Rhodopirellula baltica SH 1: one gene and its partner. Each later gene encodes a partner of the first gene's protein in a complex. Links are inferred from orthologs where the notes say so. Each region holds a gene or a part of one and is shown in the gene's direction. Other genes may lie near its edges. The genes, in order: uvrB and RB_RS25700.

Region 1 (3,230 bases):
CCCACGCCAACAAGTGTTCGCTACCTTCGAACAGATTGCCTTGGAAATCCGTTCGCAAACCGTAGGCCAGCACGGGAATGTCCAGGTCGTCGCAAACATCGCTGAGCTGTCGGACTTGGGTTCGGGTCAAAAACTGAGCCTCGTCAACCAGCACGCAGTGGAGCGGATTAATGCGTGTCTCGTTGCGAACCAGGTTCAGCAGATTGTCGGACGTGTTGAATGAAACGGACTCCGATTCAATCCCAATTCGCGAGGCGACTTTGCCACTGCCGAACCGGGTGTCGATCTCAGGAGACAAAATCAACGTGTTCATCCCACGTTCGCGATAGTTGTAGCTGGACTGCAGCAATACCGTGGATTTACCGGCATTCATCGTGGAATAGTAGAAATACAGCTTCGCCATGGCAGTGCGTTGAAATTCAGGGGCGAGAATCGAAGACGTTGGGTCTTTGCCGGATGATTCGACAGTTTGCTAAAGTGCTCGCATGAGCATCACCAAACTTGCGCCGGCCGCTTTTGATTTGCATCAACCGTTCCCGCCATCGGGGGACCAACCGGCCGCGATCGCCAAATTGATCGAAGGCATCCAAAGCGGCAAGACCGCTCAAACGTTGCTGGGAGCCACCGGGACGGGGAAAACGTACACGATGGCCAACGTGATTGCGTCGGTCCAGCGACCCGCGTTGATTCTCAGCCACAACAAAACATTGGCCGCTCAGTTGTACGGGGAATTCAAAGAGTTCTTTCCTAACAACGCCGTCCACTACTTCGTCAGCTATTACGATTACTACCAACCCGAGGCCTACATCCCGCAGCGAGATGTTTACATCGAGAAAGATTCCTCCATTAACGAGGAAATCGATCGGCTGCGATTGGCAACGACCAGTTCTTTGGTCAGCCGTCGTGATGTCGTCATCGTGGCCTCGGTCAGCAGCATCTACGGCTTGGGATCCCCGGATGATTACCGGCAATTGGTCGTCGATCTTCATCAAGGCGAACAGACCCGCCGAGATCACTTGCTGTTGAAGTTTGTCGACCTTCAATATCAACGCAACGACATCCAGTTCGAACGGGGCAAATTTCGTGTCCGAGGGGATTCGATCGAGCTTTGGCCCAGCTACGAAGAGTTCGCTTATCGGATTGAAATGTGGGGCGATGAGATCGAGAAGATCTCGCTGATCAAACCAACCTCCGGCGAGACGATTAAAACGGTCGAGCATCTCTACATCTATCCATGCAAGCACTTCGTGATGCCAGAGGACCGCATTCAACGCGCGATTCGACTGCTTCGCGAAGAACTGACGCAGCAACTGGAGATCTTCCAGTCACAAGGCAAGTTGCTGGAAGCTCAGCGTTTGTCGGCACGGACCAAGTTCGACTTGGAAATGTTGGCCGAAGTCGGACATTGTCCTGGCATCGAAAACTATTCTCGCCCACTATCGGGCAAGGAACCTGGCGCGACCCCGGACACGCTCTACGACTTCTTTCCGAAAGACTTCATCACGTTTGTCGACGAGTCGCACGTGACCGTGCCTCAAGTCCGCGCGATGTACGCGGGTGACCGAAGCCGAAAAATCACATTGGTCGAACATGGTTTTCGGCTTCCATGCGCACTGGATAATCGGCCATTGAAGTTTGATGAATGGGAAGAACGGACCGGACAAATTTGCTTTGTCAGTGCAACGCCCAGCGACTACGAATTGGAACGCACCGGCGGCGAAGTGGTGGAGCAAATCATTCGGCCTACGGGATTGCTCGATCCGGAAGTCGAAATCGTTTCGGCTCGCGGACAAGTGACGCATTTGTTGGAACAGGTCCGGATCCGCGCCGAGCGAGACGAACGTGTGCTGGTCACGGCGCTCACCAAACGTTTGGCAGAAGATTTAGCGACCTATTTCCAAGAACAAGGTGTCAAGTGCCGATGGCTGCACAGCGAACTGAATGCTTTTGAACGAGTGGATTTGTTGCAGGAACTCCGGGCCGGCCAGTTCGATTGTTTGGTCGGTGTGAACCTGCTTCGAGAAGGTTTGGACCTTCCCGAGGTTTCTTTGGTTGCAATCTTGGATGCTGACAAAGAAGGGTTTTTGCGGAGTGAGACGAGTTTGATCCAAACGATCGGTCGTGCGGCTCGGAACGCGAACTCACGCGTGATTCTGTACGCCGACAAGGTGACCGATTCCATGCAGATGGCGATCGACGAAACCGAACGTCGTCGCGTGATCCAAATGGAATACAACGCCAAGCACGGAATCGTGCCCAAGACGGTTCGCAAGTCGATCCGGAAAGGCATCGACACCGAGGCTGCCAACCACAAAGAGTCGACTCGCAAGGCTCAGGACAGCGGCGAAGCGATTTACATCACGATCGAGTACGTCGACAAACTCGAGCAAGAGATGTTGGCCGCGGCGGAAGATCTCGAGTTCGAGCGTGCCGCTCGGCTGCGAGACCGTGTGCTGCAACTGAAGGAGCACATAGGCAAACCACTTTCTGAGGTGGAGATTGTCGACGAGAAATCGGCGGGCAAATCGGGCGGTCGAGGACGCGGTCGCCGCGGTGCGAAGAAAAAGGGAGCCAGCAAAGGCACCAAAATTCCAAGGCCAAAACGCGGCTGATTGCTCGCTGCGTCGGCGGATTCACCTCAAGTCCGATCAGTGCCCGTTCGCTTCTGCGAATAGAAGTTTGGGCGTAGCATTCGCTCGGTGACCGAACGTGTCACCGCTTTCCCTATCACTACAGGTGTTCAACTTTGACACCTGCAGAAAGGGAACACGATGTCCACTGCGATCTTACCAGCGATCCCATCCGAACCATCATCCGAGTTGGATTTGGACGGTTTCGCGATTCAGCCTCGCCCGTATCAACACCGTATCATCCGGCGAACTCTCAATGCGTTTGGGTGTGGCGAACACGAGTTTTGTTCCGCGATCGACGGGGCAGGGCAGGGCGTTTCACGCCCATCCAGCGTTCTGATTGAAAGTCCCACCGGAAGCGGTAAGACGGTGATGGGGCTGGCCATCGCCGCGATCATGCAGCGAACGTTCGGTATCCGAGTTGGTTGGGTCGCGATGCGGAGGAATCTGTTGGCCCAGGCTCAAGCCGAAAACATTCGCCGTAAGTTTGGTCTCGACATGCAATTGATCAGCATGTTTGACAAGGACCCGCCGGACGTGGATTTGTTGGTGATCGATGAGGCACAACACGATGCAGCGACCAGCATGGCCAACTTGCAC
Region 2 (3,367 bases), 2.2 Mb from region 1 along the record:
ACGATTCCAAGGCTCTTGGTTGCTCGGCCTCCGACACGTGGTTTTCGACAACCGATACGCTTTCAACGGCTCCGAAACCTCCAGCACCATCGCTGACTTCCAACAAAGCTTCGACATTGAAAACCGATACTTTGGTCCTCAAGCCGGCGTCGACCTTTGGTGGAACGCTCGCCCCGGAATTCAACTGGGTGCCGAAGTCAAAGGGGCATGGGTTCAGAACGACTTCGGTCAAACCTCGTCGATCGGAATCACCCCCGGTGCATTGAACACGTTTGAATCGGGCGGACAAGACGGTGCCTTCATCTTGGATTTCCAAGCAACCGGTATCTACCGATTCTCGCACTCGTTGTCGCTGCGTGGTTCGTATCACCTGCTGACAATCGATGACGTCTACGCCGCTCCGCTGGACAACAGCTTCATCGACGACTTCGCAACCAACGGGGCCGGTGTCTCAGCACCAAGCACCTCGGAAACGTCGCTGACACTGAACGGTTTCGCAGCAGGTTTTGAATACATGTGGTGATCCGTTCGGCGGTCAATCGCCAAACAATCACTCTCTGAAAATCTCACACAGGGGATCGGCCATCGGGTCGGTCCCCTGTTTGCGTTGCCCAGTTTCCCTGGGAACGCTAATCTTGCGTCATGGATGCCATCACAAAAGATCTGACCGCCGCACAAGCCGAAGCGGTCCAGCACATCGACGGACCTCTGCTGATTATCGCCGGCCCCGGTAGCGGTAAGACACGCGTCGTCACCCACCGCATCGCGTACATGCTGCAAAGCGGGATTCGCCCGTGGCAAATCGCGGCTCTGACGTTCACCAATAAAGCCGCCGATGAAATGCGGTCGCGAGTCAATTTGCTCGCCCCCAACCAACCGGTTTGGATGGGAACGTTTCACCGTTTCTGTGCGCAGCAACTTCGGCGTTACGCACCAATGGTCGGACTGGCCGAGAACTACTCGATTTACGATTCGTCCGATTCCAAATCCGCGATGAAACGCGCGATCACAGCGGCGGGCGTTTCAACAAGCCACACATCGCCCGAGCAAATCGCATCGGCGATTTCCAATGCCAAGAACCGGCTGATCACTCCCGAGATCATGGCCCAGCAAACGGGTCGCGCCGGTGACACCGTCGCGGCAAAGGTTTACCCGGTCTATCAACAGCAACTGCTGACCGCCAACGCGGTTGACTTCGATGACTTGCTTTTCCACTTCGCTCGGTTGCTGCGGGAGAACCCCGAGGTGCGATCGAACCTCGATGAGAAACTCAAGTACATCATGGTTGACGAGTACCAAGACACGAACTTGGCTCAGTACGCCATTGTCCGCGCGCTCTCGGTCGACCACCCCAACCTCGCCGTGACGGGTGACCCCGACCAATCGGTCTACGGATGGCGAGGCGCCGACCTCAACAACATTTTAGATTTCGAAAAGGATTACCCGGCGGTCAAAACGGTTCGGCTGGAACAAAACTATCGCAGCACACCCGAAATCCTTCGCGTCGCCGATCAACTGATTCGGCACAATCGACGTCGCAAACAAAAGAACCTGTTCACCGACAACCCGACCGGCGAAGCAGTCACGCTGCGACAGTACGAGGACGGTTACAAAGAAGCCGACGGCATTGCCGATGAGATCGCCAACCAAATGATCGCCGGCAACGCCGAACCTCGCGACTTTGCGATCATGTGCCGGATGAACGCACTGACTCGGTCGATCGAACATGCCCTGCGGAATCGCGGCATCCCGTATCAAATCGTCAACGGTCTGGAGTTCTATCAACGGAAAGAGATCAAGGATCTGCTGGCCTATCTGCACCTGATCAACAACCCTCGTCACGATGTCGCGTTCCAACGTGTGATCAACACGCCCACGAGAGGCATCGGCGCCAAGACGCTGGAGCGAATCCAACGCTTTGCCGACGATCATCGAATTCCAATGCTGGAAGCCGCCCGACGTGTTGACGAGATTGACACGCTTTCCAAACGCGCCAAAACGTTGGTGACGTCCTTCATTCGTCTGTACGATCGTTTGTGCATCAAAGCGACCGCGACGCTGGAGGATCTGCTCCGGTTCTTGATCGAAGAAATCAAATTCGTTGCCTACCTCGAACGAACCACCCCGGAACAACAAGACAACAATCCGATCGCCAACGTCGACGAGTTCATTTCCGCGGCCGTTGAATTCGATCAAATGCATCCGGAAGACGGATCCTTGGAAGCGTTCCTCGAACAGGTCGCGTTGGTCTCGGACACCGACGCGTTCGAGGATTCCAACAACCGCGTGACCTTGATGACGTTGCACGCGGCGAAAGGTTTGGAATTCCCTCGCGTCTTCATCATCGCGGTGGAAGACAACCTGCTGCCTCACCGCCGCAGCAAAGAAGACGAAACACAACTCGAAGAGGAACGTCGCTTACTGTTCGTGGGAGTCACACGAGCCGAACAGTGGTTGCAGATCAGTTACGCAAAACTGCGAAGCTTCCGTGGCGAAAACCAACCTGCGATCCCCAGCATGTTCTTGGGCGAACTGCCTCGTGATGAGATGCAAGTCGTCGAAGTCAAAGGCAGTCGCAACTTCTTTGACGATGCCTATGACGACGAGTACCCGGACTCATGGGACCTGGTCCAAGAACCCGCTGCGGTCACCGACACCGGTCCGGCTGGCCAAACGGACGTCGCTGATGGACCACGAATTCTTCCGATGACGGACCAATCCGCGATTCCGGATGTGTACCACGATGATGTGCCGCCGCCGAAGAAAAAGAAGCCCAGGGTTTCCATCCAAGCCGAACTCAAGACGGCGAGTGATCTGCTGCAATCCGGCGTGACTCCACTGGGTGCCTACCGCGAAGGAAGCACGGTCCGCCACAGCGAGTATGGCGAAGGGACCATCGTCGCTCTAACAGGCAAAGGCCCCAAGCGGACCGCCAAGATTCAGTTTGAAGAAACCGAGGAAACCTTCCGATTGGCATTCGCGAAAATCGAATTGGTGGAACGCTGATTCGTGGCTTTGACGCCAATCAATCGCGGCGGCGTGGGCGGGGCGTCCGAGTTTGAATTGGCGGATTGACCGTGGCAGCGGACATCATGCCTCAGTTGACACCTTCTCTTCACTCAAGACCAAGCGTTGTGAATCCATGAGGCTTTCTCTCCTTTTCTGCGCGGCGTTTCTGCCTGCATTTGCCATGTCCCCATTTGCATCCGCCGACGAATCATCGACCTCCAGCTTATCAGCCCAACTCAAAGAGACAGCCGACAATTCGTCCAAACGATATCCGGCCGAAGTGCTGCAAACTTTTCAACGTGGCGTCGAGCAAGTGCGTGCGACTGGCATCGAAGAATCGGCCAAGAAAGTCGGTGAC

What was found.
Region 2: the proteins of uvrB (region 1) and RB_RS25700 are in contact, whole or in part, in a crystal structure (PDB 7EGT), measured with the Thermus thermophilus proteins. The link is inferred for Rhodopirellula baltica SH 1 from one-to-one orthologs. Residues at the interface, in WP_096411307.1 of Thermus thermophilus: Glu23, Leu25, Arg26, Asp27, Gly28, Glu29, Arg30, Phe31, Arg55, Glu326, Asp327, Phe328, Glu379, Ser382, Gln383, His398, Gly400, Arg401; in WP_096412145.1 of Thermus thermophilus: His654, Arg656, Phe657, Gln666, Asp668, Glu669, Lys680, Arg681, Leu682, Ser683, Lys685, Tyr686, Ala687.

What each region holds. Positions count from the first base shown.
Region 1 is NC_005027.1:4,486,852-4,490,081, reverse strand. Bases 145-3,048 are described here. They hold uvrB (excinuclease ABC subunit UvrB), read left to right. Parts: upstream 145-485; coding sequence 486-2,612; downstream 2,613-3,048. Other genes in these bases: RB_RS17170 (DEAD/DEAH box helicase), read left to right, coding at 2,772-3,048; RB_RS17180 (thymidine kinase), read right to left, coding at 145-403. In the rest of the region: more of RB_RS17180, read right to left, coding at 1-144; more of RB_RS17170, read left to right, coding at 3,049-3,230. UniProt on the Escherichia coli protein: The UvrABC repair system catalyzes the recognition and processing of DNA lesions. A damage recognition complex composed of 2 UvrA and 2 UvrB subunits scans DNA for abnormalities.
Region 2 is NC_005027.1:6,653,478-6,656,844, reverse strand. The notes cover bases 284-3,324. They hold RB_RS25700 (ATP-dependent helicase), read left to right. Parts: upstream 284-642; coding sequence 643-3,006; downstream 3,007-3,324. Other genes in these bases: RB_RS25695 (peroxiredoxin-like family protein), read left to right, coding at 3,191-3,324; RB_RS25705 (hypothetical protein), read left to right, coding at 284-523. Outside these bases: more of RB_RS25705, read left to right, coding at 1-283; more of RB_RS25695, read left to right, coding at 3,325-3,367. UniProt on the Escherichia coli protein: A helicase with DNA-dependent ATPase activity. Unwinds DNA duplexes with 3'-5' polarity. Translocates on single-stranded DNA with 3'-5' polarity. Initiates unwinding more efficiently from a nicked substrate than double-stranded DNA.